Regions from separate parts of the Pseudoalteromonas sp. SCSIO 43210 genome, predicted to be linked through region 4. Evidence: predicted binding sites of a transcription regulator. Region 4 holds the regulator's gene; each other region holds the start of a gene.
The links. The regulator sigma-54, encoded in region 4, starts transcription at its own class of promoters, with help from an activator protein. The targets are predictions, from matches to a motif close to GTTGGCACGNNNNTNGNNT.
Positions count from the first base shown of each region.

Region 1: a site for sigma-54 is predicted at 2,015-2,033, ahead of LOS73_RS08890 (EF-hand domain-containing protein). Genes of this name have one in related genera too.
Region 2: a site for sigma-54 is predicted at 2,204-2,222, ahead of LOS73_RS01890 (LiaF domain-containing protein). Genes of this name have one in related genera too.
Region 3: a site for sigma-54 is predicted at 2,539-2,557, ahead of fliE (flagellar hook-basal body complex protein FliE). Genes of this name have one in related genera too.

Region 1 covers NZ_CP087225.1:2,076,705-2,084,944, forward strand. The annotation lists gene LOS73_RS08875 (ATP-binding protein) at 1-182, shown strand, start outside; gene LOS73_RS08880 (response regulator) at 222-896, shown strand; gene LOS73_RS08885 (PA4780 family RIO1-like protein kinase) at 925-1,782, opposite strand; gene LOS73_RS08890 (EF-hand domain-containing protein) at 2,081-2,356, shown strand; gene LOS73_RS08895 (hypothetical protein) at 2,369-2,866, shown strand; gene LOS73_RS08900 (FG-GAP repeat domain-containing protein) at 2,910-4,283, opposite strand; gene LOS73_RS08905 (PAS domain S-box protein) at 4,395-7,691, opposite strand; gene LOS73_RS08910 (ABC transporter substrate-binding protein) at 7,691-8,240, opposite strand, start outside.
Region 2 covers NZ_CP087225.1:442,558-450,797, reverse strand. The annotation lists gene LOS73_RS01915 (ImmA/IrrE family metallo-endopeptidase) at 1-187, opposite strand, end outside; gene LOS73_RS01910 (hypothetical protein) at 168-512, opposite strand; tRNA gene LOS73_RS01905 (tRNA-Ile) at 797-873, opposite strand; gene LOS73_RS01900 (YqaE/Pmp3 family membrane protein) at 1,153-1,311, opposite strand; gene LOS73_RS01895 (BON domain-containing protein) at 1,376-1,942, opposite strand; gene LOS73_RS01890 (LiaF domain-containing protein) at 2,259-2,924, shown strand; gene LOS73_RS01885 (VOC family protein) at 3,246-3,662, opposite strand; gene suhB (inositol-1-monophosphatase) at 3,897-4,700, shown strand; gene LOS73_RS01875 (substrate-binding periplasmic protein) at 4,822-5,631, opposite strand; gene LOS73_RS01870 (GGDEF domain-containing protein) at 5,649-7,433, opposite strand; gene secF (protein translocase subunit SecF) at 7,566-8,240, opposite strand, start outside.
Region 3 covers NZ_CP087225.1:3,857,267-3,865,506, reverse strand. The annotation lists gene LOS73_RS16850 (sensor histidine kinase) at 1-1,007, shown strand, start outside; gene LOS73_RS16845 (sigma-54-dependent transcriptional regulator) at 1,004-2,443, shown strand; gene fliE (flagellar hook-basal body complex protein FliE) at 2,599-2,931, shown strand; gene fliF (flagellar basal-body MS-ring/collar protein FliF) at 2,952-4,667, shown strand; gene fliG (flagellar motor switch protein FliG) at 4,660-5,700, shown strand; gene fliH (flagellar assembly protein FliH) at 5,704-6,510, shown strand; gene fliI (flagellar protein export ATPase FliI) at 6,529-7,863, shown strand; gene fliJ (flagellar export protein FliJ) at 7,863-8,240, shown strand, end outside.
Region 4 covers NZ_CP087225.1:750,302-758,541, forward strand. The annotation lists gene rapZ (RNase adapter RapZ) at 1-741, opposite strand, end outside; gene ptsN (PTS IIA-like nitrogen regulatory protein PtsN) at 761-1,213, opposite strand; gene hpf (ribosome hibernation promoting factor) at 1,218-1,505, opposite strand; gene LOS73_RS03325 (RNA polymerase factor sigma-54) at 1,532-3,031, opposite strand; gene lptB (LPS export ABC transporter ATP-binding protein) at 3,101-3,826, opposite strand; gene lptA (lipopolysaccharide transport periplasmic protein LptA) at 3,823-4,365, opposite strand; gene lptC (LPS export ABC transporter periplasmic protein LptC) at 4,355-4,909, opposite strand; gene kdsC (3-deoxy-manno-octulosonate-8-phosphatase KdsC) at 4,906-5,457, opposite strand; gene LOS73_RS03350 (KpsF/GutQ family sugar-phosphate isomerase) at 5,458-6,429, opposite strand; gene LOS73_RS03355 (calcium/sodium antiporter) at 6,433-7,401, opposite strand; gene LOS73_RS03360 (ATP-binding cassette domain-containing protein) at 7,670-8,240, shown strand, end outside.

The DNA.
Region 1 (8,240 bases), 1.3 Mb from region 4:
ATTTATCGCATTTGTTTGAGTATTTATATCGAGTAGATAGTTCGCGTAATCGCCAAGAGGGGGGTTCTGGTTTAGGCTTATCTATTTGCCAGCATATAGTTAAAGGCCATAATGGTGAAATAGCTGCTAAAAAAGCCAGTTTAGGTGGTCTTGCCATTATTATTAGATTGCCTACTATTTAGTTTATAAAAATAAAGTTGAGGTTACTTACAGAGATGCCTATGAGTGAACAAATTCTGATTGTGGAAGATGAAGTAAAGCTAGCTAACTTAATGAGTGACTTTTTAAGCAGCCACCACTTTATCACTCATCAAATACATCACGGGAATGAAGTATTACCTTGGCTTGAAATTAACAGCCCGAGTGTAATCTTACTCGACATAATGTTACCTGGCCAAAGTGGCATTGAATTGTGTAAAGCAATCAGGCGCTTTTCAAACGTGCCTATTATTATGGTATCGGCAAGAGTAGAAGAAATAGATAGATTACTTGGACTAGAGTTAGGTGCTGATGATTATATTTGTAAGCCGTTTAGTTATGCTGAGCTGGTGGCACGCGTAAAAGCTATATTAAGGCGATTAAATAACGCAAGTGATGTTACAGAGTCAACAATGAAGCTTGATGAGAGCACCTACAACGTAAAATACAAATCAAGCAGCATAGAGCTAACGAACTTTGAATTTCAGCTATTTAAACCTTTGTTTAACAACCCAAATCGTATTTATTCGCGCGATAGTTTAATGGACACTATGTACGCCGATCAGCGTATTGTGAGCCACCGTACTATTGATAGCCATATTAAAAAGTTGCGTAAAAAACTAGATGAAGTGACACAAACTGAAAGTGTTATTCAGTCTGTTTATGGGGTTGGCTACCGATTTGTGCACCCGCAGTAAGGGGGGATTAGTGAGCTATGACGATGAGCTACTCATCATCGTCAGCATTTTTAATTCGCTCTAAACGGTCAAACTCTTCATATTCTGCCGCTTGGATTTCATCAAGAATAGAATCTACATCGGCAAGTTCGTCGCTGTCTTCAAATTCACCTGTAAGCGTTGAATTAGGCGTTAAATTGGCCTCTTCAAATAATGCCCACATTTCTTTAGCGTATTGAGTTTTTAGTATGCTTGGCGCAAATTCACCATAGTAGCGGCGTATGTTATTGACATCGCGTGCAAACATAGCTTGTGCACTGTTATTTGCTGAAGCGTTAACTGCTTGCGGTAAATCTATAATTACAGGGCCGTTGTTATCTACAAGTACATTAAATTCAGATAAATCGCCGTGTATTATACCTGCGCAAAGCATAAGCTTAATATAATGCATCATGAGTTTATGCTGCTCAATCGCTTGCTCTTCACTAAAAACGACATGTCCAAGTTGAGGAGCTACGTTACCATCCTCGTCCGACACGAGCTCCATAAGCAGCACGCCATCAATACAAAAGTAAGTATCAGGTACACGTACACCCACACCGGCTAAACGAGATAGCGCATCCACTTCGGCATTTTGCCAAATCTCTTCTTCTAATTGACGGCCATAGCTAGAGCGTTTGCCCATAGCACGGGCTTGGCGTCCACCACGTACTTTTCGGCCTTCTTGGTATTGTGCCGCTTTTTTAAAGCTACGTTTAACGGCATCTTTATACACTTTTGCACAGCGTATGTGTTCACCACAACGCACAATAAATACATCGGCTTCTTTGCCGCTCATTAGTCGGCTTATAACTTCGTCAATAAGGCCATCATCAACAAGAGGTTGTAGGCGTTTAGGTATTTTCACAGATTGCCTGCTAAGTAGGGTTGGTTATTAATCATTATTTATGAAAGTGCTCTGTATTTGTTTGTTTAATTGGCTCAAGCAGTATATCAGCTTTGAGAATTAAGGGCAGTAACGCAACTGCTCGTCAGTTATTAATCGTATTATTTTATTAGCTTATATATTGATTGCAATGCAATCAACCATAACTTTTTAAATTAATTTTTTTATCAAAATAATTTACTACTTCCCTATTGTTTGCACATTGTTTGCGTTTTTAAAGCGTAATCTTAATTTAATTCTTAAATACGAGGTTATTACTATGAAGCATTTTTCAACACTTGCCACTGTGGCAATATTATCTATTGCTTTTTCAGCTAATGTAGCTGCACGAGGCGGTGACAATCCTCCTGAAAGACCTGATTTTTCAACTATTGATACTGATGGCGATGGTGTAATTAGCTTTGAAGAGTTTAGTGCTAAAAAACCACCGCACGGCGATGCACAAACAATTTTTGATTCTATAGATGCCGATGGTAATGGCGAAATTAGTGAACAAGAGCTTAGCGATCATAAACCACCTCGTCGTGAACGTTGAAAGGGTCCTAAAATGATTAATAGTATTAACAGCAGTTCTGCCAGTTTTATGTCGCAACAAAGCAGCCAAACAGCAAAGCTAACAACAGAGCAAAGCGATTTTATTAAAGAAACGCTTGCACAGTTTGATGCAGAAAACTTAACTAGCGACGATGCGCAAAGTATTCAAGCGGCGTTTAAAGAGCAAGATATTGCACCCACTAAAGAGCTTGCTGATTTAATGGGCGAACTTGAATTTGATGCTAAAAGTATTGGTGATGCAGGACGGGCAGAAGGCCAGCGTCCGCCACCGTCGCAAAACTCATTAGAATCAGTCGATACAGACGAAGTAGTCAGCTATTTAGATGAGCTCTTAACTGAGTATTCAAACCAGTTGTCAGGTGAAGATAAAGAATCAATCCTTGCATCAGTGCAAGAGAAATTTGGTTTAAGTGAAGGCGATTCGCTGCTAAATGTAACTGCTGAGGTATTATTACTTAGAGTAAAGCTGACTGTTACTCGAAAGTCTTAAGTCCAAAGCCCAACGGTTAATTCTGTTGGGCTTTTTTATTGGCTTAATTTAACCGTGTTTCTATTTTGCTGGTGCCATCTTCTTCGGTAAATTTAAATACAAAATCTTTTTTACCATCTTGGTTTATATCAACTAACAGAATATCTTTGTTATTTTTAGGCAGCGTTAATTTTAATTTCTTACGTTTTTTATTTAGCAGTGAATCTTGCTCTCCGTAATAAATATACAGTGTTTTTTTACTGTATTTGTATACCGCGTCAATATAGCTGTCGCCGTTAATATCGCCTAAATAGAGCGCTGGTTTGGAATCATTGCCGTTCATTCCCACTTCCATTTCTAAATCAAGTTCGATACTCGATTTATTGGCAAATGAGCCGTCGGGTTGCTGTTTATAAAGATTCATTTCTACATCTACATCAGTACTGCCACCGCCCAATGCCATAGACGCGATAGTACCTAAGCCAATATCTAAGTCCATTTTTTGTAAATCAATTAAGCCATCATTATTAAAATCAGTTTTGAGCAATAGTTCACTAGGGCCCTGTGTTTCAAATAAGGTAATGGGCGTATTAGTAAAACCTTTAGCGCTCCCTAGGTATAAAGTATGTGCTATTTTTATATCTAACGAATCCATACCTTGCGTAGGCTTAAACTGCCTGGTTGTAAAATCTAGAAATCCGTCGTTATTAATATCAATAATTTGCTTTATTTTGCGAGTTTCACCATTACTTAGTTCGCCTAACTCGATGTCAAAGTCAATTGAGGTAAGCTTTTGCTCAAAGCCCTCTGAATTAGCAAGGAGTACATCTGCTCCAAAGTCGTTTGAAAATACTAGGTCGTTTAAGCCGTCGTGGTTAAAATCAATAACGACGGGTTTATTGCTAATATTAACTTCCAGCGAAAGTCCTTTACTTGAAAAACGACCTTCATACAAAGGTGTTTGCATAAATTGGTTGGGCTTAAAGCTGCCGTCTTTGTTTTGAACATATAAGGTGCTGCTTGTTAAATTAGGGATAAAAATATCACTTAAGCCATCGTTATTGGCATCAAAAACAAAATCAATTTTCTCAAACTCATCTACTTTTAATGTATTAAGCACTGATTCATAAGTAAACAATAATGTTGTTTTATCGCTATTGGTTTTATAAACCCCGTCGTTTGCTAAAATTAGTGCTTGTTTGGTATCGGCATTGGCAAGTGTTGCTACATCAAAACCAATCGCATTATTGGGTAGGGTAAGTTGAATGCTTTTTGCGCTTAGTAAATTGATGCTCTCAAGCTGCTTTAGGGTCTTGTTATATGCAAATACAGTTGCGGAGTCGGTCGTAATTAATGCTTGTGTTGTTTGTATTGCTAGTTTTTGTGCTGATACAAGGCAAGGAGCTAAAGCGCATAGCGTTATTATTATTTTATTCATTCGTTAATCCTTTAAATTAACGAGCAATATAGTATTGCTCAAGATTAATTTATAGTACCAACGACTAATTTTAGAACAACTAAATATATGTAAGAAAATGTGGCTGAATATCTATTTTACAGAGTGAGGAAGCCACTTTAAAAGCTTTTCAAATAAAATATCTTGGGCAATTGGTTTTGATATATAGTCATCCATTCCGGAATCTAAACATTTAGTTTTATCACCCGTCATAGCATTCGCTGTCATTGCTATGATTGTAATGGCGTTTGCTTTATCTCTTGCTTCATTATTTCTAATTAAAGTTGTTGCCTGATATCCGTCCATAACAGGCATCTGGCAATCCATTAAAATAAGAGAGTATGGCTCAATAGTATTTTTTTGATCTAAGTAATCAAGTACCTCTTTACCATTGGTCGCAATATCTACAACACTAATTCCCATCTTTTTCAATGTTGTTGCGGCGACAATCTGATTAATTTGATTATCTTCAGCTAATAAAATACGTATATCTTCACGCCATACAATATCATTCGGCCCAAGTGGTTTTTCGGTTATGGTACAAGTTTGGGTATTTTCACTATGTAAAGTGTTTCTCTCGGGTAAGCATTTTGTAAGAAGGTTAAAAATATCTTTAGTTGTCATCGGTTTTGGAAAGTAAGCAGTAAAACCATTTTGTTTATAGTGTTCATTAGTTTCAAACTGATCTATTGTGGTCATCAATACAAGGTTTGCTGTACTGAGAAGATTTAGATCATTAATCGTTTTACCGAGTGTTAATCCGTTACTGTCGCTAAGTTTTGTATCAATAATTACAATGTCGAAAGGATGAGCATGTTGGGTATAAAATTGCTCGTAAGTATTTAGCGCAATTTTTGCTGATGAGCTTATTGTTACGATTGCTCCCCATTGTGTAAGCTGCTTTTGAAGTACGTTAGCTTGGTTTTTGTTACTGCACGCTATTTGTATGTTAATTCCAGTAATATCTATAGGAGGCATTACTTTTTCTGTTTTTTTACCTTTCTTTAAAGTGATATCAAAAATAAAGTTACTCCCTTTATTTTCGTCCGACTTTACCTCTACTTCACCTTGCATCAAATTGCAGAGTTTCTTAACGATGGCTAACCCTAATCCTGTCCCGCCGTATTTCCGTGTTGTTGAAGAATCTACTTGTGAAAATGATTTAAATAACTTGGCTTGTTGCTCTACTGGAATGCCTATTCCGGTATCCTTCACTTGGCAGTTAAAGCGTATTTCATTCCCATTAGTGGGGATTAATTTAGCAATAATTTGCACTTCTCCTACATGGGTAAATTTAAGAGCGTTATTAACAAGATTTGTTAATATTTGTCTGAGTCGTCCAGGATCTCCAATAACGAAAGGGTATTTGATATCTGTAATATCTAAAATAAGTTCAATACCTTTACTATATGCTTGAGCTGCGACTGTTTCTAAAAAATCTCCTAGCATGGCATGCAAGTTAAACTCTAACTCTTCTAGCTCAAGCTTACCTGCATCTACTTTTGAAAAATCTAAAATATCATTAATTATATTGAGTAAAGAGTTTGCACTGTTAAGTGCAATACGTGTTTGATATTGCTGCTTTTCGTTTAGAGGGCTATCTAAAATAAAGTTAAGCATACCGAGTACTCCATTCATAGGCGTACGTATTTCATGACTCATTGAGGCTAAAAACTCACTTTTTGCTATATTCGCTTGTTCTGCTAATGCTTTTGCTTCAATTAATGAATGATTGGCAGCAATCCGTTTAGTGATATCTTGCTGAATTCCTACAAAGGCGGTGAGTTTAGAGTGTTCGTCAAAAACAGGGGAGATTTGTAAACTATTCCAAAATGCGGTGCCATCCTTTTTGTAGTTTACTATTTCTACACGCTGAGTTTTTAATGTTTTTATTGCGTTTTTAATGACCGATATTGATTTTTTATCTGTGTTGGGGCCTTGTAAAACACGGCAATTTTTACCGATCATATCTTCTTTTTTGTAACCGGTTATTTTTTCAAACTCGCTATTTAAAAATACTAAAGGTAGACCAGGAACTTTAGCATCTGCGATCGATATTCCTACATTACAAGACTCTATAGCATGGGCTAATAAATCATTTTGTTCTTTGGCTTTTTTTAATGCCTCTTGTGATTTTTTTTGTTCAGTGATGTCAGTAATTGAGCCCGCCATTCTGATGGCAATATTATTGCTGTCTCGTAATGCCATGCCTTTCGCTCTAAAGTGACGGTATACACCTGATTTATTCTTTAAGCGGTATTCAATATTATATGGTTTATTTTGCGTTAAATGCGCTTTTAATTGTTTTTGGTTTTCATCTATATCATCAATATGAATTAGGTTATTAAATGTTTCAATTGTATTAGGTAAAAACTCTATATCGTTTTCATTGTATCCAAGTAATACTCTAATCCGTGGGGAAAAATATATTGTATTAGAGAGGATATCCCAATCCCAAATACCATCATTGCTGCCTTCAACTGCTAACTCATAACGGGCTTCACTTAATTTGATCGCTTTTTTTGAAATCTCAAGCTGCTTAAATGGGTTTAATAGTAAATGCCTACCAAAAATTAATAACACAACAGATGAAAGGAGTAGGCTTAAAATAAGAGCTACTGCTATATCTAGCATAAAGGCGGTTACTTTTTCAGCTAACAAGCTGTTTTTTATTAAATAATTTAACTCAATGCCTGTGGAGCCAACCGGTTTTTTACTGATTGAAATATACTGCTGTGTTTCATCTAAATTTGAAAAAGAGACCCAAGGGCCACTGAGTATGATGTTGTGATTATTTAATACAAATTTTGCAGGTAATAACTCCCTAAGCGGTGTGCTAAATTGTACTGTTAGCACCCCTTCACTGAGGTTGTTATATTTTATAGGTACTGCAATGGTAAAAAAATATTGCGATTGTGATGACCGTAAAATAACAGCGCTTTCTATTTGATTGTTAATTATACTATTTAGCCAAGTAGGTTCTGTCGCAATTACCTCAGCTAATGATGAGTCACTGCTATACACAACTTCTTGGAGAATATTTGTAATAACAAGCTTTTCGGTTTTTCCTAAAATTTTATATTCATCAAGGTAATCTAATAGCGCAGCTTTAGATGTCTCTGAGCCCATGATTGCATTTGACAAAATTGGCTGGCGAGCAATATCTTTGAGGATCTGTTCTCGGGTTTCTATAAAAAGCATTAAGTAGCTAGTGGTTAACTCCGATTCAATTTCTATACTTTTACTCTGTAAATCATAAATAGCATCATTAGCTCTGCTCCCAACAAGTAAAAGGCTTATTGTTACTGAAAGTATTAAACTCAATGCTAAAAAAGTATAAAATGCATTGTTTGTTGTCAGTTTAAATTTATTACTCAGTGAGTTTGGCATTATTCTGGACTGCCTTCTAAATTATTTAATATATGAATACTCCCATCAGGTTTATAATTTGCCATGCATAAATCATCTAACCCAAGTGCTTCATGTGCATCTGCATCATCACTAGACCACTGAGTAAAAGGCTGCTTATATTGTTTAATTAATCCATCGATTGGTTGATTTAAATTCTCTAGTGCGAGCCTAATATTCGCCCTGTTTTTTTGTATATCGTCGGTTAATGTTGTTTGCGAAATAGCTTGTAATAGAATTTTAGTAAGATCATATGCATGAATAAACCCAGCCGGAGAATCCAGCTTTTCTGGTGCTATAGAAGGGGGGGAAAGCGATAGCGCTTGATTTACCACGTTTTTGGTAAGCTTTGTTTGGGGTTTAGTTAAAAAAGAAAAACAGCTTTGTATGAAATGCAGGTTGAGGTTTGATTTTATTGCGTGCTCAACATTTGTGAAAAAATCCCCCCCAGTGATCCCCCAGTGACTAATTATAGGTACTCGCTTATTCTCTACAAAACTTGCCATAGCGTTAATTATTTCAGCTCCTTCA
Region 2 (8,240 bases), 310 kb from region 4:
AAATATGCTCAAGTCTCTCTGCAATTTCTGAAGTAAGCTTAGAAAACCCCCTCAAAAGGTTTTCTAAACCATCATTCTCCAAATTCAAATGATTCATTAGCTCTTCATCAGAAAAAGCTCTTTTCTTTGCTAAACTTTGAATTGTTGCACCAGGTGGAGAACACCAGTTAGGCTGAAAATTTTGCATATTGCTTTCCTTCGTCCAAAATTTCTACTAATTTTAAGTGCGTAACATAATCCCAATCAGCTTCTTTAGAAACATAGCTGTTGTTGGCTACAAAAGCTAATTCTACGGTATCGGTAATATTAATAATCAAGCGTTCAGGTGACATGGTATTTTGAAAAAAATATGGGACAGATAATAGAATTTTTAATTCACCAAAAGAACTACAAGCTTTTATATCTTCAAAGAGAGACATTAACGTTTCAGTAAAATCCCCTACCAACTCTTTAAGCTTTAAATATTGGCAACATGAATCTCTGAGTTCTTTTGAGCTAAAGGCTATTTCCACTATTACCTTGTAATCTTTATCCCTAATCAAGTGCCCATCATACTAGTTTTACATCTTTTTTGTCCAGTACAGGTTATTACAAAACAAATACTCCAAGGCAACAGATAATCAATTGCCACTTTAAATTCCTCAATGATTGACCGCACATAGTTAAAATACGCTCACAGGATATAAGAAGCCTTAAAAGTTACAAGATTACGTTAATTTGCTATATTGAAAAGTAGCACAGAGGTAGCACAGGGTAATTTCTGTTAGTAGGTATTTACTTGGAAAGCTTTTAAAAGTGGTGGCCCCTCCCAGACTCGAACTGGGGACCTAACGATTATGAGTCGTGTGCTCTAACCAACTGAGCTAAGGGGCCAACTTTTATATAACTGCTAGGCAGTTAATTTTTGAAGCGTTCAGTCACAGAGCGACTAAAGCGGGTTGCAGTATAAAAACTTTTTGGGGGCTTGTCACTACTAAAAACCTTTATTTTAACAATCAGTAAGCTAACTGCTTAAATAGTAATCTTTTATGAGGGAGTAATGTGTAAAAATGAGGAATTTAGGAGAAGGGATTCATGCAAGCCAATTAAAAGTGCCTATTTAAGCTGTATTTAAAATTGACTTACACAACTAATAATACAAATAACACAACGTTACTTTTTAGCAATAATATAAATGGCGTGTATTAACCCTGGGAAATAACCTAGCAGTGTTAATAAAATATTTAACCAAAAATGCATACCTAAGCCTACTTGCAAAAATACACCTAGTGGCGGTAATAAAACTGACAATATTATACGAATGATATCCATAACTTAACTCCTTTAAAATTAAAAAACAAAAAGCCCAGATTCACTGGGCTTTGAGTATAGTGCATTATTCAGCAACGATAGATAATTTATCTACCACGTCGCGCACATCTTCAGCATTTTTGGCAATTTTAACCGCTAGCTGTTTTTCAGCTTCAGATTCTACAGAACCGTTTAGAGTTACAATACCGTTATCGGTATCAACATCGATGTCTGTACCACCAACTTCTGAGTCAAATAGGAAGCGCGTTGTGATTACGGTGGTGATTTTAGCGTCTGTTAGGTCGTTATCACCATCATCCATCATGTCTTTGTCTGTGTTTTTGGTATCCATGTTTTTTACAACAGTCAGGCTGTTTTCAACATCGGATACGCCATCTAGGCTAAGTACAAGTTCTTCTGCTAACTCTTTTTCAATTTCGCTATCAACTTTACCTGTAAGTACTACCTTGCCATTTTTTACATCAGTGTTAATGTCAAAGTTGTTTAGATTAGTGTTCATAAGTAGCACTGTTTCTGCCTTACCATCAATCCAAGCATCTTTACTTTCGTTTTCCCAGCTGTTTGCTTGGGCACTCATAGCCGTAGTACCAAGAACTAAAGCCGCGATAATAGATTTGTTAAATGTTTTCATAATCTTTCTCCTTTTGATTAAAGACACTTTAACTAATGCGAACTTTAGGCCAACTAAATTTAACATTTAAATTCAATGGGTTGGAAATTTAAATCAACTAATCTCATGTTATAGCCGTGTAACTATTTACAGACTCACCGGTAAAACTTTCTCACATTGTGAAAATAGCTAGATAATTGCTGTTTTGGTTAATCTATCGTTAATATAACAAAACTAAAAACAGACTGAAAAATTAAGCCTCTGATAATTATTGAAATTATATTTGGTACGCCGTTTGCTTACTCACCACCAATAGTAAATATAATAAGGAATACCCATGTCTGTAAAAGTTGAAGACCGCCCAATAGAGCAAGTACGCGAACAAGTGATAGATCAATTAATTTATAATTACAGCCATGGCGTTATTTCAGTGGATGCATTTGAAAGACGCTTAGATGAGGCTATGGATGCAAATAGTAATGAAGCTTTGTTAATCCTAGTTGAAGACTTAACACTTAATACCGATCAGCAATATAAAGCAGAAAAACAATCGCAATTTACTCCACATTATAGTGCACAGCAAAACAGCGATGATGATTTTACGCTACGCAGCATTTTGGGTTCTAACGAGCGCAGCGGTCAATGGGTTGTGCCAAAAAATATATACTTAACCAATTTTATGGGCTCTGTAGTGCTTGATTTTACTGATGCCATTTTTACCCATCAAAATGTAACGATTCACGTTAACTGTATTTTTGGTAGCGATGAAATTTATGTACCAGAGCATGTAAATGTAGTCTCTAAAATGTTTTGTATTTTAAGCAGCCTTGAAAACAAGTCGGTATCGCTTAACAAGCGCCAAGGGCCCACTATTCATATTGAAGGTAAAGCAGTAATGGGAGCGGTTGAAGTTAAAATAAAACGCACCATAAAAGAGAAGTTTATGAGCTTTGCAAACGAGCTAAAAACACAACTTGGCGTTAATAATAACCGCTCATTATAATTTATCTAGCAGCGCGTTAGAGTCGATTGACCTTTAAGGTCAGATATTGCCTTAATTAGGTGCGTTTAATTGCTGCCCGAAATTTGTAACCTAAATAACCTGAACTCTGGATAATAAATCGATCTCAAGCAACTATTTTCAGTGCTAACTGCAGTCCTAGGTAGAGCCTTTCGTTAGCCTGTGTTTGGCATTTATACGTTGTTATTACCTATTTATAGGGAATAAGCACACCACATAGGTGTGTTCTACTAAAAACCAAACACACGGCTTAAAATTCAACTTCGAAAGATGAATAAGCCTAAGTTACTGCCTGACGTTTTATTATAAATCGTTATTTCGCTCGCTTGGTATATCACTTAAATATTCTACAAACTCTACTTCAAATCCAGCCGGATCGATAAAATAAACATTTTTTCTAAATGGGTTGTCACCGCCTTGTTTATCTATTTTAAAACCAACTTGTTGCAAACGCTTTACTACTGCATCTAAATTTTGGGTAACGTAAGCAAAGTGCGCTAAACCTAATTGATGGCCTGCTAAATCTCGGTTTTCACCTTCACCATGATCGCTCATTGCAATGTATTGTGTGTCATCACCAAAATGCACCCAGCGCCTTGGTTTACCATGCCAAGTGCCCCTACCTTCACTTCGGATTGACCAATAAGGGAATACCGCTTGATAAAATTTAATCATATCCTCAATATTATTAACCACTAAATTGACATGTTCTAAATACATAATGTGTCCTTCTTGATTAAGTATGCAAACACAATAAAACCTCAAGTTAACTTTAGGTAAAGTGGTTTTTTAGATTTATTTAAATTTTATACAGCCGCAAATATATATGCAGAACAATAAAGTATAAAAAACACACAAAAGTATTTAGGGTTTATTGTTTACTTTATGGCAGAAATCGCTAAAATACGCCGGCTGAAATATATAAACGTTCTTTTACAACCCAAAGGTAACTCCATGCATCCAATGTTAAACATTGCGGTTCGCGCTGCGCGTAACGCAGGCAAAATTTTACTTCGCGCAAGTGAAGATTTATCAAAAGTTGAAGTGCAACAAAAAGGCGCTAACGACTTAGTAACTAACATTGATAAAGAAGCTGAAGCCGTAATTCGTGACACTATTTTACAATCTTACCCAACTCACTCGATTGTTGGTGAAGAGTTAGGTGAGCATAAAGGAAAGGATGATGATTACCAATGGATTGTAGATCCTATCGATGGAACAACTAATTTCATCAAAGGCATCCCTCATTACGCGGTTTCTATCGCACTTAAAGTTAAAGGTCGTTTGGACCAAGCTGTTATTTATGATCCAATTCGTGGTGAGCTTTTCACTGCTTCTCGTGGTCAAGGCACTCAGCTTAACAGCAAACGTCTTCGTGTAAGCAAAACTACCGTTCTTGCGGGCACTGTACTTGCTACTGGTTTCCCTTTCAAAAATAAAAACCACATGGATGCATACACTGAAGCATTTAAAGCATTGTTTGTACACACTGCTGATATTCGTCGCGCAGGTTGTTCTGCACTAGATATGGCATACGTTGCAGCGGGTCGTGTTGATGGATTTTTTGAAATTGGTTTAAAACCGTGGAATTCTGCAGCGGGCGAACTAATGGTTAAAGAAGCCGGCGGTATGGTTGTAGATTTTGCTGGTGGTAATAACTATAGCCACAGCGGTAATATCATCTGTGGTTCACCAAAATTGACTCAAGCGATTATTCGTGAAATTCGCCCAGTATTAACTGAGTCGTTACTTCGCTAATTTAATGCTACTAATACGAATCTGCATAAGTATTTGAACAATTTAACGAATTAAATTTCCCTACCTAAGTAGATTGGTACAACAGTATACTAAAAAGGAGCTCAGGCTCCTTTTTTTGTGTCTAAAAATAAGGGTTATCAAGCTTAAGCTCTATTGTTTTACCTTTTGTGTAAGGTAATGAATTAAGCTCTGTCGCGAAATACTCATAAAATAGCGCATCAAATTCACCATTTTTTTGCATGATTTTAAGCCCTTTTTCAATCGCTTGAGCCAGTTCGGGTTTATTTTTTGAGACAAAATAATAAAGCCCAGTTGGATAGCTAATGTATAAATCTGGCACTATTACTAAATTCTTATCTTTTAAATCCATAAGCTCTGAATTAACTTCGATGAATGAGCGCGGAAAATAATCAATCCGCCCCTGACTTGTTAATGCAAACATCGAGTTTAAATTAGAAAGTGGCCTAACACTTAGTCCATTGTTAACTAATATCCGCATGTCAGGCCAATCATGACCTTGCACTGCAATAAGCATTGATAATTGCTCAACAGAGGTAATACCTTTAAATTTATCTACATTTTTTGTATTCGTAAGCAGTGCTCTTTTACCAATATACCCTTTAAATAAAGGGATTTTAATTGCAATCGCCAACGACTCTCGCTCAGGGCTACTCATACTCCAATATAAATCAAGGGCGTTCCCATCAAGTGCCATAAGATTTCGTTGTTGATGAGGGTGAACTGGCACTAAATTTATTTCAGCTGAGTAATCGGCTCTGATAAGTGCTTTTGAGAGTAATTCATTGAGGTAGTCGTCACGCGTAAAATGCGAGTGTTGATCTTGAGGGACATTAATAATATTGACTTCGCTTGCTATAGCACTACACACAAACAAGCTTACAACGCTAACCAGATACTTAAATGGCAACATAATAATCACCTACTTTGTTAAACTACCTTTTTACTATTTGCTAAACGCACCACCGCTGGTGTAGGCCTTCTTCGCTTACAGATAAAAAGATAGCTATGACGGTATCGTTTGGCCTCTTTTTTAGCATCAGTCGCTAATGCAGCTACTTGATGACTATTTTTACACTGTTGTAAATCAGGTTCAACCAAACCAATCGATAAGGTCAGTAAAGGGACAAATTGCTTTTCACCTTCGCGATTTGTAGCCCAGTATCCTTTGCTTTTAATATGCTCAGGAGTAAAAAATAGCTGTGACTGCAATTCAAACCGTTCAATAATTGTATTACAAATTGTAACTGCATCACTTTGGTCAAACACAACCATAAAGTCATCACCGCCAATATGTCCTACAAAGTTAGCACTGTTTGTGCAAGCTTGCACTGTTACATCGGCTAATAATTTAATTACACTATCACCGCTGGCATAACCGTATAAGTCATTAAATTGTTTAAAGTGATTTAGGTCTATATAAGCTAATGAAAATTTTAACTTATTACGCAGCCTTTGCTCTATAGCTTCATTTATAGCAACATTACCTGGTAGCATAGTAAGCGGATTAGCGTGCTGTGCGTGGCGAATTTTTTCTTCGGTAATATGTTTTAAAATATCTCTCAGGGGCGCTAATCCCAAGTACTTATTATTGCGTGTAATAACTATATGCCTGCGTATATCAAAATCCTGATCTGTTATTTGCTTACTTACGACATCAAGCATTTGATTCTCGTCAACGACTAATGGTTGCTTGTCCATTAATTCTGTAACTGGGCGTTTATCATAAAGTGCGTGCCCGTAGGGGGCCGCAAATACTTCCGTTAGCTGATCTTTATGAAGTAAACCAATTGGCTGGTCATCTTGATTTAATACTGGGATACTAATAATTGATTTGTCTTGCTCAAATAGCTTGTGAGCATCCTTACAGCGTGTTTCGCTATCAATTGCTGACTGAGTTAAAGCAAGATACCCTATTGCCATTGATTGCTCACAGAGCGCCTTTGCTTTAAATGTTAGTGCTTGTATTTGCTCAGAACTAAAGTCATAACTTGGTCGTAAACTGGGCCTTTCGAGTAAAAATCCCTGTACGTTACTAATGCCTAAGCTCTCAACTAACGCCAGCTCCTCCGGACGCTCAATACCTTCTGCAATAACGGCTGTATTAGTTGCTTTAGCAAGTATAGTGATTGATTTTAAAAACTCTTTTTTAACATCACTCTCATCACAAAAATCAATAAAATAGCGATCTATTTTTACAAAATCTGGACATAACTCAGACCACTGCTTTAACCCTGAGTAGCCAGCGCCTAAATCATCAATAGCAATGGTAAAACCAAGCTCTCGATAATGAGCAATTGTTTTTAAAAGTAAAAACCCATCATCAACTTTCTCTTGCTCAGTAACCTCAATCACAACTCTGTTCGCAGCTAATCCAAATTGCTCAATTAAATGCAACGTTTCGCCTTTGGGGTGACACGGATCGAGTAAAGTTTTAGGGCTTACATTTAAAAAGAGCTTGCCTTGGAGGTTTAATTTTACAAAGTTTTCGATTGCTTTAGAGCGACATAATAATTCAAGTTCTGAAATTAATGCATGCTGATGAGCCACTTCAAATAACTTATTCGGCATTTCAAGTGGACTATTTTTAGGACCGCGACTGAGCGCTTCGTAACCAATAATACTTTGATTAGATATATTAAAAATAGGCTGAAATAATGTCGTTATTTCAGCATTATTTAAAATATATTCTAAAACTTTGTGTTGTACGGTCACGTCGGACTCTAATTATAATTTGATAAGAATAATAAAGTAGCAAGCCTGTATTACAATTTTATTGCACTGAAATAAACGCCACGCAATAAAAAACCGCTCAACAGAGCGGTTTTTTTAACAGTTACACAACCATTACGGCATAGCGTCTTGGTCTGCACCTTCTTTTTCAATTACTTCTGGTATTAAATCTTCTTTGCTTACGCCCATTGCAAGTGCAACAGAGCTGGCAACATAAATAGAAGAATAAGTACCAATAAACACACCAAATAACAATGCAGTTGCAAAGCCATGAATAGTTTGTCCGCCCCATGCAAACAAGGCAATCAATACTAAAATAGTGGTGATTGATGTTACAAGTGTACGGTTAAGTGTTTGGGTAAGTGAAATATCAATAATTTCAACTGTGTCGTCAATGCGTACTTTACGGAAGTTTTCACGAATACGGTCCGACACAACAATGGTATCGTTAAGTGAATAACCAATTACCGCAAGAATTGCCGCCAATATAGTTAAATCAAACTCTAAACCTAATATAGAAAACAAACCTACAGTAATAATAACATCGTGTAATAGTGCACCTACCGCACCCACAGCGAAGCGCCATTCAAAGCGAAATGCAACATAGATTAAGATACAAATAAGTGCAGTTAACATGGCTAGGCCACCCTGCTCTTTTAAGTCTTCACCTACACTTGGGCCTACAAACTCAATACGGCGCATTACTACGCTGTCGTCTGCTTTTTTAAGTGCGTCGATTACTTGGTTACCAATTACTTCCGCTTTTACATCGCTACCGCGTGGCGCTAA
Region 3 (8,240 bases), 1.8 Mb from region 4:
AGGCAAGTTGGCTTTCGCACTTGGTTGATACAATGCCCACTGGTGTTGTTGTACTTGATGGTAAAGGCATGGTTGCTAAAGCGAACCAAATTGCGATTGATATGCTTGGTGAACCACTTGAAGGTGAAAAGTGGTTTTATGTTATTCAGCGGTCTTTCAAACCACATCAAGATGATGGACACGAAGTATCATTAAAAGACGGGCGTTTAATTAAGCTCGATATTACCGCTTTGGCTCCAGAGCCGGGACAACTTATTTTAATGACGGACTTAACTGAGACGCGACGTTTACAAAAACGTGTTGCACATATGCAGCGATTAAGTGCGCTGGGTAAAATGGTGGCGTCTCTTGCGCATCAAGTACGCACGCCTCTATCTGCAGCAATGCTTTATGCTGCTAACTTAGGTTCAAAGCGCTTGCCAGAAGCATCTCGCGATAATTTCCAAACTAAATTGATGTCACGATTAAAAGATTTAGAAACGCAGGTTAATGACATGCTGTTATTTGCTAAAAGCGGTGAGCAGCAAGTCGTTGAACAAGTCTCTATGCAGCAATTATTAACAGAAGTGAAAACCGGTGCTGATGCCATGGTCGCACTTAATGAAAGCGAGCTGGATGTAAGTCTTCCTGAACCAGATATTGTAATAGTGGGGAATAAGACAGCGCTAGCCAGTGCTGTTCAAAACCTTATTCACAATAGCATTCAAGTGATTGGTTCTGGGGCTAAAGTGCATTTGAGTGCCGCGACTGATTTACAAGATCACGACTTTGTGCGTATTAGTGTAAGCGATAATGGTCCCGGTATTGATTTAAGTCAGGCTGATAAAATGTTTGAACCCTTTTTTACTACAAAAAGCCAAGGCACTGGTCTAGGGCTCGCTGTTGTAAGTTCGGTGGTTAATGCGCATCAAGGACGTGTTGACGTTAGTAACAATGCTCATGGTGGAGCTTGTTTTAGTTTACTGTTGCCAATACGCGCGACATCTAAATTAGAGGAATCATTATGAGTAATATTATTTTAGTCGTAGAAGATGATGCGGGGCTCCGTGAAGCTTTAATTGATACGCTGGAGATGTCAGGTATTGAATGCGTTTCAGCTAATAGCGCAGAGCAAGCGATGTTATTGCTTAAAAAAGAGCAATTTTCATTAGTCGTAAGTGATGTGCAAATGGGAACCATGAGTGGTTTGGACTTACTGCGAAGTATTAAATTAAATTATCCCGATTTACCTGTATTGATGATGACGGCCTATGCCACGATTGATGATGCTGTTGAAGCTATGCGTTTAGGTGCTATTGATTATATGGCTAAACCATTTGCACCTGAAGTGCTGCTAAATATGGTGAGTCGCTATTTGCCTGAAAAAGCGAAAGAGACAGATGGCCCTATTGTTGCCGACCCAAGTAGCATTCAATTACTCGAACTTGCAAGTAAAGTTGCACGCTCTGATGCGAGTGTAATGGTGCTCGGGCCTAGTGGTTCAGGTAAAGAAGTGCTCGCGCGTTATATTCACGATAAATCGAGTCGATGCAATGAACCCTTTGTTGCTATAAATTGTGCTGCGATCCCTGAAAATATGCTTGAGGCCACTTTATTTGGTTACGAAAAAGGGGCGTTTACAGGTGCTATTCAAGCATGCCCTGGTAAATTTGAACAAGCGCAAGGCGGAACAATTTTACTAGATGAAATCACTGAAATGGATTTAGGATTACAGGCAAAGCTACTACGAGTGCTACAAGAGCGGGAAGTAGAGCGTTTAGGTGCTCGTAAGACAATCCAACTAGATGTTCGTGTATTAGCAACGAGTAATCGTGACTTAAAAGAAGCGGTCGCTAAGAACCAATTTAGAGAGGACTTATATTACCGACTTAATGTTTTTCCATTAATGTGGCGACCTCTTTGCCAGCGCCCTGGTGATATAATTATACTCGCAAAGCATTTAATAGAACGCCATATAAATAAAAGTAAAGAGCCTATGGCCTACTTAGATAAAGCAGCAGAGCAAAAACTACTTGCTCATGCATGGCCTGGTAATGTTCGTGAACTGGATAACGTAATTCAGCGAGCACTGATACTACGAAGTGGTAATACAATAAATGAACATGCTATTTTTATCGAAAACTTAGTAGCAAGCGATTTTGTAATTACACCAACAGAAGTATTGGAAACAGCAACGTCAAACGAAGCTATAAATAGCTTAAGCACGGCATATTACGATGAAAAAATGCCTATGGTTGGTGAGCCAAAGCAAGATTTACTTGCGGTTGACACCGGGAGCTATAAAGATGAACTTAAAGACAAAGAGCATAGTATTATTTTAGAAACATTAGCTCGCTGTCAAGGTAAGCGCAAAGATGTAGCAGAAACATTAGGTATTAGCCCTCGAACATTACGTTATAAGCTAGCGCAAATGCGCGATTTAGGTATTTCACTTCCTGCATAATCCCTCTAAGCCCCAAATTTAATTAATTTAATTTGGGGTTGTCAAAACTCTGACTCACAAGCTGACTGTAACCAATTGTTTTAATTGTGTTTTTAGTTGGCATGGTTTGTGCTTTATTATCTTTATAAGCTTAACTGCATTGTCAGAGAAAAATTATGAAAATTCAAAATAGCGCTGTCTTTCAAGAAATGCAATCAATGGCCCTTGAAGCTGGCCGTAATAATCAAATTAATAAATTGCCAACTCAAGTGCAGTCTACTTCTACTGCACAATTTGGCGATATGCTAAGTAATGCGCTAAATACAGTGCATGAGTTACAACAAGATACAGGCCAAAAAGTAAAAGCAGTTGAAATGGGTGACCGAAGTGTATCGCTTGCTGAGGCGATGATTGCTTCTCAGAAATCTTCGGTTGCATTTGAAGCTACAGTACAGGTTCGTAATAAACTTGTAGAAGCTTACAAAGAAATCATGAACATGCCTGTTTAACTAGGTAGTGGAGAATTATCGTGGCGCAATCTAACCAATCTACAGACCTTGCACTTGCTAGTGGTGATATCGACCAAAGTGATAGTGATGATCAACAAGAACAGAAATCAGGCTATTTAAGTGCTTTAAATGGTACTGATGTATTACGCCAAGTGACACTGGTTATAGCTCTGGCTATTTGTTTGGCTATTGCCATTTTTATCATTATTTGGGCACGTCAGCCAGATATGCGCCCATTGGGTAAAATGCAAACAGAAGAGTTAATTCAAACCCTCGATTTTTTAGATGCACAAAAGATAGAATATCAACTTGATGGTAATGTCGTATCGGTTGATGAAAGTGAATATCAAAATATAAAATTATTAATGACTCGCGAAGGGTTAGACCAAGGACCTACTTCGGGATCAGATATTATCATGCAAGATATGGGGTTTGGGGTTAGTCAGCGTCTTGAACGTGAGCGCCTCAAACATGGTAGAGAGCAGCAATTAGCACGTACTATAGAAGAGCTTAATAATATTACTCGTGCGAAAGTATTGCTTGCTATACCAAAAGAGAACGTATTTGCGCGCAGAGAGAAAAAGCCATCTGCCACCGTTGTGCTAACACTTAAACGTGGACGCTCTCTTAATGGTGAAGAGATAGACTCTGTTGTTGATATGATTGCTTCAGCAGTACAAGGCTTAGAGCCAGGTAGGGTGACTGTTACAGATCAAAATGGTCGCTTATTAAATTCAGGTTCGCAAAGCTCATTAGCAGCACGTTCTCGTAAAGAGTACGACTTAGAACGTAAACGAGAACAAGAATATTTAGAAAAAATAGACAGCATTTTAATACCTGTCGTAGGGCTTGCAAATTATACAGCCCAAGTTGATTTAAGTATGGACTTTAGTGCGATAGAAGAAACACAAAAACGCTACAATCCAGATTTACCTGCAGTGAGAAGTGAAACCACATTTGAAGAAAATAACATAGGCGGTTTAGCCGTTGGTATTCCAGGTGCGCTTACGAATCAGCCTCCACTAAACTCGAATATTCCAGAAGTAGCAGGACAAGGTGGTGCAGGAACAGGCACTTCGCCAACTCGTAATCACAAAGAATCTACGCGAAACTATGAGCTTGATACTACTATTTCGCATAAACGCCAGCAAACGGGGGTAATACGCAGAATAAGTGTATCGGTTGCTGTTGATTATATTCCAAAAGTGGATGAAAACGGCGAAACGACCATGACACCACGATCAGTGGAGGCATTGTCAAATATTCGTCGTTTATTACAAGGCGGTGTCGGGTTTGATATGCAGCGTGGCGATGCACTTGAAGTGGTAACAGTGCCATTTGTGCGTGAAACGACAGGTTTAGACCTTGAAGTCCCAATGTGGGAGCAAGATTGGTTTGTGAAGTATGTGCGTCTGGGTCTAGGTGCCTTAGTAATTATTGTTCTTATTATGGCCGTTGTTAAACCAATGCTTAAACGTCTAATTTACCCAGATAATACCTTGGAAGAGTATGATGAAGATGCATTGAGTTCAGGGGTTGATATTGGTGACAGTACACTTGATATGCTAAATAAAGACTTTGATTCTGCTTCAATTGGCTTCTCTAGCGATGGTACACTACAGTTACCAGACCTACATGGTGACGAGGACTTATTAAAAGCAATTCGTGCCCTTGTAGCTAACGAACCAGAACTATCATCACAAGTAGTGAAAGCGTGGTTAACAGAAGATGACTGATCAAGAACAAAAACAACTGCCAACAGCATTTGATGTTGATAAGCTCGATGGTGTAGATAAAGCGGCTATATTACTTTTGAGTTTATCAGAAGAAGATGCGGCGCAAATACTCAAGCATTTAGAACCTAAACAGGTACAAAAAGTGGGTATGGCAATGGCGGGCTTAGATGACTTGTCTCAAGCTAAAATAAGTGCCGTGCATAATTTGTTTATTGAACAAATTCAGAGTTTTAGTACGATAGGCTTCCAATCTGAAGATTTTATCAAAAAAGCACTTACAGCTGCATTGGGTGAAGATAAAGCAGCCAGCCTTATTGACCAAATTGTTATGGGATCAGGCGCTAAGGGACTTGATTCTCTTAAGTGGATGGACTCTAAGCAGGTAGCGAATATTATTCGTAATGAGCATCCGCAAATTCAAACTATTGTTTTATCTTATTTAGAGCCAGAGCAGTCTGCTGAAATATTGGCACAGTTTCCTGAAAAAGTACGTTTAGATTTAACTATGCGTATTGCTAATCTTGAAGAAGTGCAACCTGCGGCATTGCAAGAGCTCAATGAGATTATGGAAAAACAATTTGCAGGTCAAGCGGGTGCGCAAGCAGCTAAAATGGGCGGTTTAAAAGCTGCAGCTGATATTATGAACTACCTTGATACAAATGTAGAAGGGCAGTTAATGGACTCTATTCGTGAGCACGATGAAGAGATGTCACAGCAAATTCAAGACTTAATGTTCGTATTTGAAAACTTAATGGATGTTGAAGACCGTGGCATTCAAGCAATTTTGCGTGAAGTACAACAAGATGTACTTATGAAAGCGATTAAAGGCACAGACGATGCTCTTAAAGAGAAAATATTAGGTAACATGTCTAAACGTGCAGCAGAAATGCTTGCTGATGATTTAGAAGCAATGGCACCTGTAAGAATTAGTGAAGTTGAAGCTGCGCAAAAAGAAATTTTATCAACTGCACGTCGTTTATCTGATTCTGGCGAGATTCAGCTAGGTGGCGGTGGTGGTGAGGAGTTCCTGTAAAGCATGAGTAAGTTAAAAGGTCGTCCACTCAATGCAGAAGAAGCAGATGAATTATTAAAAAACTGGCCGGTGCCAGATATGGCTCCGGACGAAAGAAGTTTTGGAGATCGTTCAACTGCTTTTGGCACACCACTTTCGGATTTATACAAAAAAGAAATGGCCGAGGAAATACCTGTAGAGGAACCACAAGAACCTGAATTACCTTCTATTACCATGGCTGAACTTGAGCGAATTCGACAAGATGCTTATGAAGAAGGCCTTAAACAAGGCCATGAGCAAGGTTATATTGATGGTTTTGATAAAGGTGTTACAGAGGGCAAGGAGGCCGGTTATAAAGAGGGGCTTGAACTAGGTAAAACTCAAGGTCATGAGGACGTAAAACCATTAATTGAAGAGCAACTCACGGGTTTGCGTAGCATATTAGATAATTTAACTACTCCTTTGAATAAAGTGGATGAACAAGTTGAAAAACAATTAGTCCAATTGACAGTAATGCTTGCTGAAGCAATAATTTATCAAGAAGTAAAAACCTCTCCTGATGTTATTTTACATACACTTAAACTAAGTATAGATTCGCTTAATGCTGAGCAAGAAAAGGTACGTATACATTTACACCCAGAAGATTTAGAACTCATAAAAAACAGCTATGGAGAACAAACCATCGCAGATAATAGTTGGCAACTAATCGCTGAACCTACACTTGAACGTGGTGGTTGTGAGGTTAAAACGGCCCAATCCTCACTCGATATGACCTTGAAAACTCGCGTCAAAGAAACATTGGATAGTTTTTTGCATAATAGTGGTATCTAACTACTTTATTGGCATGTCATGTCTGAACAATGTGCATCTTTAAGCGAACGCTTATCTCAATATAAACAGCATATTAATACACCAGCCCTCGCGGTAGCGGGTATTTTAACACGTGTCGTAGGCCTCACACTTGAAGCAAAAGGTCTACGTGCGCCTGTTGGAAGCCAATGCAAAATAGAAACTATGAATGGTTTTGTTGATGCTGAAATAGTAGGTTTTAATGAGCAAACTCTTTACCTAATGCCTAATGATCATATTTCAGGAGTATTACCTGGTGCTCGAGTGATCCCTCAGGTCAATAACTTAGGTTTACCCGTTGGAATGAGTTTGTTAGGCCGCGTTGTTGATGGATTAGGTCGCCCACTTGATGGTCTTGGTAAAATAAATGCGGAACATTATTTAAAATTTGCACAAAATACTATAAACCCACTTTCTCGACGTCCGATAAGCCAGCCTATGGATGTGGGAGTGCGTGCTATAAATTCGGTCATTACTGTAGGTCAAGGCCAGCGCATGGGCTTGTTTGCAGGTTCTGGTGTCGGTAAGTCGGTGCTTTTAGGTATGATGACACGCGGCAGTGAGGCCGATGTTATTGTTGTTGGACTCGTAGGTGAACGTGGCCGAGAAGTAAAAGAATTTATTGAAGAGATTCTTGGTGTAGAAGGGAGAAAACGTTCAGTTGTTGTTGCTGCACCGGCTGATTCATCTCCTCTTATGCGTTTAAAAGGCTGTGAAAGTGCTGTAACAATTGCTGAGTATTTTCGTGATCAAGGTTTAAATGTATTGTTGCTACTAGATTCAGTTACTCGATATGCAATGGCACAACGTGAAATTGCACTTGCTGTTGGCGAGCCTCCAGCTACAAAAGGTTATCCGCCATCAGTGTTTGCTAAATTACCGGCGCTGGTGGAACGCGCCGGTAACGGCGGGGAAGGGCAGGGATCAATTACTGCTTTTTTCACAGTATTAAGTGAAGGTGATGATATGCAGGATCCCATTGCTGATGCTGCACGGGCTATTTTAGATGGTCATATTGTACTTTCCCGTGATTTAGCTGACAGTGGTCATTATCCGGCAATTGATATTGAAAAGTCGATTTCACGAGTGATGCCTCAAGTTGTCTCACAAAAGCATATGCAACAAGCTCGTGTGCTTAAGCAGGTATATTCTATGTATCAGCAAAATAAAGATATGATCACTTTAGGCGCTTATCAAAAAGGCACTGACCAAATGCTTGATCAAGCTATTAATATGATGCCCAGAGTTAATACTTTTTTACAGCAAGGTATGCGTGATGTGATTAGTTACGATGATGGCTTACAAGGCTTAGCACAACTATTAGGACAAGCATAATGGCTAAGAATAAGCTGTATTTGTTGCTCAAGCTTGAAAATGACAAAGAAGAAAACTTACGCATGAGTTACCTACAAGCAAATCAGAATTTGCAGGCCAATCAACAAAAATTACAAGGTCTGAATGATTTTCGAATGGAATACATGCAACAGTTACATGTAAAAGGCCAGTCAGGTTTATCAAGTGCAGGATTTAGTCAATATCATGCTTTTATAGCAAAAATAGAAGAAGCAATTCGCCAACAGGCGAGTACAGTTAATACGGCTAAGCAAGTAGTCAGTCAACGAAAAGCAATTTGGTTAAAGCAACAAATTAAAGCTAAAGCTGTTGCTAAGTTAATTGAAAACCAAAAATTAAAAGCAGATGTGCTTATTGCG
Region 4 (8,240 bases):
ACAACCTATAGCAATAGTTAAGTAGCTACGGTTATTTCGCTCTAAATGTGGCAACCATGTTTGTACAAAAGTTTGAATTTGCCAAGTGAACTTTTGGACAATGCTGTGGCTGGCTAAGTAATCCTTTACGGGTTGGTCTAAGCCATTTAAAGGTTTTAATTCTGGCTCCCAATGTGGATTAGGTAAAAAGCGTGCATCAAAGACATAATCAGCTTCTTTAGGAATGCCGTGTTTAAAGCCAAATGACTCAAAAGTAACAATGAGTTGTTTATCTTTTTTACCCAGAATTTTTTCACGAATTGATTCAGCAAGTTGATGAACACTTAAATCACTCGTGTCGATCATATAGTCAGCGCGAGTAGTGAGAACATCGAGTAGTTCTTTTTCTTTTTTTATAGCTAAATCAAGAGGTAATGAGTCAACTGATAACGGGTGTAGACGGCGAGTCTCAGAAAAACGTTTAATTAATGTTTGATCCTCACTGTCTAGATAAAACAGAGTCGGTTTAGCAAAGCCAGGTAAGTATTCAAGGATATCGTTAAATTCATCTTGCTCTTTTGGTAAATTACGGACATCAATACTAACTGCAATTTTGTCGTAGTTATCAGATACACTTCTCACTAAAGAAGGTAGCAGATTAATTGGAATATTATCTACGCAATAATAACCTAAATCTTCAACTACGCGTAAAGCAACCGATTTTCCAGAACCGGAACGGCCACTTATGATAATTAATTCCATTTATCACCCATTATGTTAATTACGATTGTTCTACAATAACTTGATACAGTTCAGTATCTGATTTTGCGCTGCGTAACTGTTTACAAAAATCTTTATTATTTAGTTTATCAGCTATCGTTGCGAGCGTCTTTAAGTGCTGCTGGTTATCGCCATCAGGTACGATGAGAGCAACAAATATATCAACAGGGCGATTATCTATTGCATCAAAATTAATAGGTGTTTCGCTTACTAATACGAGTGCTAAGGGCTCTTCTGCGCCGCTCATTCGCCCATGAGGGATTGCAATGCCTCTTCCTATACCAGTGCTTCCCAGTTTTTCTCTATTCATTAAGGCGCTGAGAATATCTTGTTGAGAAAGATATGGGAGCTTGTCATGAGCAAGTTGACTGATGAACTCTAAAATTCTTTTTTTACTATTAAAAAGGACCGCAGCTCTGCTGCAGTCCTGACATATAAGTGAACTTAATTTCATAATATTAGTGTCGAGCAAGCTTCTCTTTGTGTTTAATAACTTGGCGATCGAGCTTGTCAATCAGCGAGTCAATGGCGGCGTACATATCTTGATGTTCAGTAGAGGCAAATAACTCAGCTCCACTTACATGAATCGTTGCCTCAGCTTTTTGGTTTAATTTTTCTATATCAAGAATGACATGAACATTATTAATATGATCTGAGTGTCTTTCTAGCTTCGCAAATTTGGTATTTACATAATCTCTTAATGAATCAGTTACTTCTACGTGACGACCAGTTAAGTTTAGTTGCATAAGCATTACCCTCTTTGTTTAGCGTCTTAAATCAAACTTTTTCGCTGATTTGACGGTGGAATAGCTAGAGATTCGCGATACTTTGCGATTGTACGTCTCGCTACTTTTATTCCTTGCTCAGCTAATATATCTGCAATTTTACTATCACTCAATGGTTTTGCTGAGTTTTCTGCTGCGATTAATTTTTTAATGAGAGCGCGTATTGCTGTTGATGAGCATTCGCCTCCATTTTCAGTACTTACATGGCTTGAGAAAAAATATTTAAGCTCAAAAATACCGCGAGGTGTATGCATATATTTTTGAGTTGTTACGCGTGAAATAGTTGATTCGTGCATTTCGACCATTTCTGCTACATCATTTAAAACCATTGGTTTCATGGCTTCGGGGCCATGCTCAAAAAAACCTTGTTGTTGCTTAACAATACAATTAGTTACTTTTAATAGTGTATCGTTTCTACTTTCTAAACTTTTAATAAACCATTTAGCTTCTTGTAGATGCGAGCGAATAAACTGGCTATCACCACTTGATTTAACGGTGCGTGACATTGCTGCATATTGGCTGTTGACTCTGATTTTAGGCATGCTATCTGGGTTTAGTTCAACAACCCAGCGACCTTTTATTTTTTTCACCGATACATCAGGAATTACATACTCAGATTCTTCTCTAACTATAGTATCCGCCGGTTTTGGGCTAAGAGTATGTATTAAAGTCATTATTTCTTTAAGCTCTTCTTCTTTGAGCTTTGTTTTTTTCATTAATGTACGATAGTCGCGAGCAGCTAATAGATCAATGTGCTCGGTTAAAATCATTTTTGTTTCATTAATATAGGGTGTTTCTTTATCGTATTGGTTCAGCTGAATACATAAGCATTCTTGTAAACTACGTGCTGCAATACCAACAGGGTCAAACAATTGAATTCGTTTTAAAACAGCTTCTATTTCGTCAAGTTCAACTTCGTTGTCTTCTTCGTTCTCTTGATTAAAACTTTCTAAAATTTCTTCGCAGCTTAGCGTTAAAATACCCGAATCATCGACGGCTTCAACAATCGCAATCGCAATCGCTTCATCGGTAGGACTAAAGGGAGTCAGTTGTAGTTGCCACATTAGGTATTCATGGAGCGTTTCAGTTGAGGAGCCTTGGTATATAGATTCATCTTCAGGCATTGGTCCTGATGATGACGCTGGGGCTGCGCTCATATATTCATCCCAACTAACATCCATAGCCATTTCATCACTTAGCGTATCTTTAGCAAGTGCTTCACCACTGTCTTGCTCATATTCGCTCGGAACATCATCAGCATTTGCGCTAACAGTGACATCGTCGTTATCTGCTTTTTGCTCGTTTTTACCAGCAGAATCTTCGGCGTAATCTTGCTCTTCAACCTCTAATAGGGGGTTGCTGTCGAGTGCTTCTTGTATTTCTTGCTGGAGATCCAATGTACTGAGTTGCAACAGGCGAATTGCTTGTTGCAGCTGTGGAGTCATTGTAAGTTGCTGGCCCATGCGCAGCTGTAATGATTGCCTCATGTATCTCTAACAATCCTTTTATGTTGTTATAATTAATACTAGCAGATGCTTAAAGACATGGCGTAAATGTTACAGCCTAAATTGTTCGCCTAAATAAACATCACGTACTGTTTTATCGTTTAATACGTGTTCTGGAGTGCCTGATGCAATTAACTCACCATGAGAAACTATGTAGGCTTTTTCGCAAACATCAAGAGTTTCTCTTACATTATGGTCGGTAATTAACACACCAATACCACGATTTTTAAGATGTTCTATTATTTTCTTTATATCTAACACTGAAATAGGGTCAACACCAGCAAAAGGCTCATCAAGCAATATAAATTTAGGATCAGCGGCTAGTGCTCGCGCTATTTCAACTCGGCGACGCTCGCCTCCTGATAATGCCATACCTTGGCTATCACGAATGTGCTGAATACTAAATTCATCTAATAAATTGTTAAGTGTGTCTTCTCTTGCTTGCTTATTCAGCTCTTTACGTGTTTCTAAAATAGCCATTAAATTTTGATAAACAGTAAGCTTTCTAAAAATTGATGATTCTTGGGGTAAGTAACCAATGCCTAATCTAGCACGACTATGCATAGGTAAAAGAGTAATATCGTTATCGTCGATAGAAATCTTGCCTTTATCACTAGGTACAAGGCCTACAATCATATAAAACGTTGTGGTTTTACCTGCACCATTAGGGCCAAGTAACCCGACTATGCTGCCAGCCTTTACTTCCAGACCTACATTTTTTACAACTTCACGGCCTTTATAACTTTTAGCTAATAGTTCTGCTTTTAATGTACTCATGGCTGACCTTTATCGTTTTTTTCTTTTTTAGTCTCAATAGGTACTAAAATAGTATGCACACGATCGGTTGAGTTTTCGTCTTTTTCAGCGCTAATTAATTGCTGTTGCATATCGTAAGTAATACTCTTGGCATTTATTTTTTGACCCGCTTGCGATACTTGTGCATCGCCAATAAGGGTTAAAAATCGTTTAGCTACATCATAACGAACTTCGTTTGCGCTGGCGCTCATTATAGTGCCATCAGTTTGTTTTTCTTCGAAATATGCAGGGCTACCAGTTGCAATTAGTAGCTGTTTATTATCGCCTAATTCATCACGTTTATGTACTTCTAAACGGTTGGCTGTAATACGACGGTTGCCGTGAATAATCTCAACATTTTTTTCAAAAATTCCGACGTTTTCTTTTAATTGGCCTTCTTGTTTGTCGGCACTTATTGATATTTGATTCGCTGCAGGTTGAATCGCTTGTTCAGCAGCGCTAAGGTTGAAAGCTAGTATAAGTGTCGGAATAATAAGTATTTTTGAAATTTTATTGGTCATAATATATAGTTCGCGTATGGTTAATAAGTTTTATCACTTCAGTTTTTAAATCGGCTTCAAGGCCTTTACCGGTGATCTTTAAATTGGGTCCCGTAACAATAACGGGTTGCTCTGAACGCATCGTGAGTAGTTTTATATCTACTTGAATATTATCCGCATTAATCTTGTCTATCATTGCATTATCAGTAAGATTATTGGCAACCACGTTACCTTCTAAAATTAATTGTTTTCCTTCATATAACGTTGCTTCGTCTGCATTTATTCGCCATGTTTGTTTTTCGTTATATAAGGTGAAAATGGGCTTTTCAAAAAAGGTAAAGCCTAACTGTTGATATAATTCCATTTTAGCAGCTGTAACTTTATGATTAATTTTACCATTTTCATCATAGGCCGTTTGTTTTAGCTCAATAGCAATATAATCAGGCTTAGCGATAACTTCAGCTTCAACCTGAGCTGTCATATTTGTTTGTGCAAAATAAGGGTACCAAAGCCAAACCATACAGCTGATGAATAAAACGCTTAAAATTATGCGCGCTGTATTCATGAACTAGTACCTTTGCTAGTAAGTGGTTTGTCGTTCTCTAGCATAAGTAAGTCGGTTAGTTCTCTCACTGCGCCAAAACCACCCAGCATCTGTGTCGTGTAATGTGATAAACGCTTGATTAGTGGGTGAGCATCGTTAACTGCAACGGCAAACCCGACTAATTCCATTACTGGCATATCGGGGCCATCATCACCAATGTAGGCAATTTGATCATCACTTAGGTGAAGCTTGTTTTTTAGCTCTTCGTAAGCAATAAGCTTGTTTTCTTGACCTTGATAAATATGTTGTACTGTTAAACTGGTCATACGTTGTTGCACTATCTGCGAATGGCGACCAGTAATAACAGCCACTTCAAAGCCACTGTTTATAAGCGCTTTAATGCCAAAACCATCTTTTGTATTAAATGCTTTGAGCTCTTCACCTTGATTGCCAAGATAAATTCGGCCATCAGAAAATACACCATCAATATCGCATATAAGTAGTTTTACTTTTTTAGCACGTGCTTTTGCATCAGCACTCAGCGGTTGATAGAGTTCTTCAAATTGCATTTATAATACTCCTGCTTTTAATAAGTCTTGCATATTTAGTGCGCCAATAGGCTGGTTTTGCTCATTAACAACAATCAAGCCATTTATACGTTTGTGTTCCATTATATTAAGCGCTTCAGCAGCTAAAATATCTTGTGTAGCTGTTGTGCATGACCTAGTCATAACAAGGTCTATTTGTGTTGTATGAATATCTAGTCTTTGCTCTAAAATACGGCGTAAATCACCGTCGGTAAATAATCCCACGAGCTGATTACTTTTATCAACAATGGCTGTCATACCAAGGCCTTTGGCTGACATTTCAATAAGTGCATCTTTTACGGTTTGTGAAACGCTAATAATAGGTGTATTTGCGCCGCTGTGCATAACATCTTTTAAGGTTAGTAATAATCGTTTGCCTAAACTGCCCCCAGGGTGAGAAAGCGCAAAATCATCGGCGGTAAAACCACGAGCTTCTAACAGAGCCACTGCCATCGCATCGCCCATAGCAAGAGTCGCTGTAGTGCTCGCCGTTGGTGCTAACCCTAAAGAGCATGCTTCTTTTTCTACTTTAATGCATACATGTACATTTGCATGTGTTGCCATGGTCGATTTAGTATTGCCTGTCATGGCGATTATTTTTGCGCCAAGGCGTTTTAAAACAGGGATAATATTTAAAACTTCACTCGTCTCACCTGAGTTTGAAATAAGCATGACAACATCGTTTTTGGTGATCATTCCTAAATCGCCATGGCTAGCTTCGCCTGGGTGTACAAAAAAGGCAGGGCTTCCTGTACTTGCAAGTGTTGCTGCAATTTTATTACCTATATGGCCTGATTTACCCATGCCAATAACAATAATTCGACCTTCGCAGTCAAACATTAATTGGCATGCTTGATGAAAATTTTCATCTACATATTGCGCTATGTCATTAAGTGCTTGGCGTTCAATATTGAGAACACGAAGACCCTGTTCGATAAAGTTCAGCGTCGTCATTATTTACCCTACTTGACTAAAAATATACCCTTGGTAGCCCAAAAATGCGATAAGCAATAAGCCACCTTCCACTCTATTGATGCGTTGGGTGCCTCTAAAGTTCAATGACATGATGATAAGAGCAAATGTTGCACCAATCATAATGAGTATATCTCGACTCGCTACTGACGGATCGATAATGGATGGATTAATAATACCTGCGAGCGGTAACACAGCCAATATATTAAAAATGTTTGAACCAACAATATTGCCTAGAGCTAAATCATCTTCATTTTTTAATACACCGGCAATTGAAGCTGCAAGCTCCGGTAAGCTCGTGCCAATGGCAATAATAGTTAAGCCAATGACTAGATCGCTTAGGCCAAAGTATTTAGCTATGTCGACTGCTGAACCAATTAAAAAATGTGAGCTAACAGGGAGTAGAACCATGCCAATAACTAACCAAAATACCGCTTTTTTAGTTGGTACATCGTTAGGTACGTCGTCACAGGCTTCGGTTATAAATGGGTCATCTTGGTTTTTTGCGCGCAGTGAAATAATAATCAAACCGCCTATAAACACGATAAAGCCAATAAGTAAGGCGATACCTTCGGCTAATGAAAAATAATTGTCTGAAAAAATATACCAGGTAGCGAATGATATCAGCAAGACCAGTGGCATTTCGCGTTTTAATGTACTTGAAGATACAGACAGAGGTCTAAATAACGCTGTAATACCTAACACAAGTAGAATGTTTGTTATGTTTGAACCGACAGCGTTACCAACTGCAGTATCTGTTTTATTTGCGAGCGCTGCAGAAGCGGAAACCATCATCTCTGGGGCTGACGAACCCATTGCCACAACAGTTAAGCCTACAATTAGGGTTGGTACGCCAAAGTTTTTTGCAAGTGCCGCTGCGCCATAAACAAACCTGTCTGCACTCCAAACAAGAGCCGCAAAACCAAGAATTAAAATAACAAACGAGGTAACCATTATATTAAGCCAGTTATTCAAAATACAGATGGCGCGAATAGTAACAAAAGCAAAGGTGAAAGTATAAATAAAAGAGTCAGGTCAACTCTAATTACAATAACTTGTTGAATAATATTTTAAGGCGCTTATATCAGCACCTTAAGCTGCAGTTAAGCCGTTATAAACGAGTCTTATACTCCTTTTTGCAAGTGTATTACAAAATCTTACGAATTGTTTTTTCCATCTTGGTTAAAAAAGCTTTAAAATAGGTGCACTAGTGAACATTGTTATGGAGAGCGACTTGTCGCAATCAATAGTAGAAGTCAAGGATGTTAGCTTTTCGAGAGGCGATAGAAGCATATATAAAAATATGAGCTTTAGCGTTCCTAAAGGTAAAATCACTGCGATTATGGGGCCAAGCGGAATTGGTAAAACGACCATGTTGCGTTTAATTGGCGGTCAACTTAAGCCTGACTCCGGTGATATTTTATTTGAAGGTGGTAGTATCCCAAATATGTCGCGCAAAGAACTCTACGAAGCGCGAACTAAAATGAGTATGCTTTTTCAAAGTGGTGCGTTGTTTACTGATATGTCGGTATTCGATAATATAGCGTTCCCAATTAGGGAGCACACTGAGTTGAGTGAAGACCTAATTCGGTTGGTTGTGCTAATGAAATTGCAAGCTGTTGGGCTACGCGGAGCGAAAGATTTAATGCCTTCTGAATTATCGGGAGGTATGGCTAGGCGCGCAGCTCTGGCACGTGCTATTGCGCTCGACCCTGAACTTATAATGTACGATGAACCATTTGCAGGCCAAGATCCTATTTCTATGGGGGTGTTGGTTAAATTAATTAAGTCAC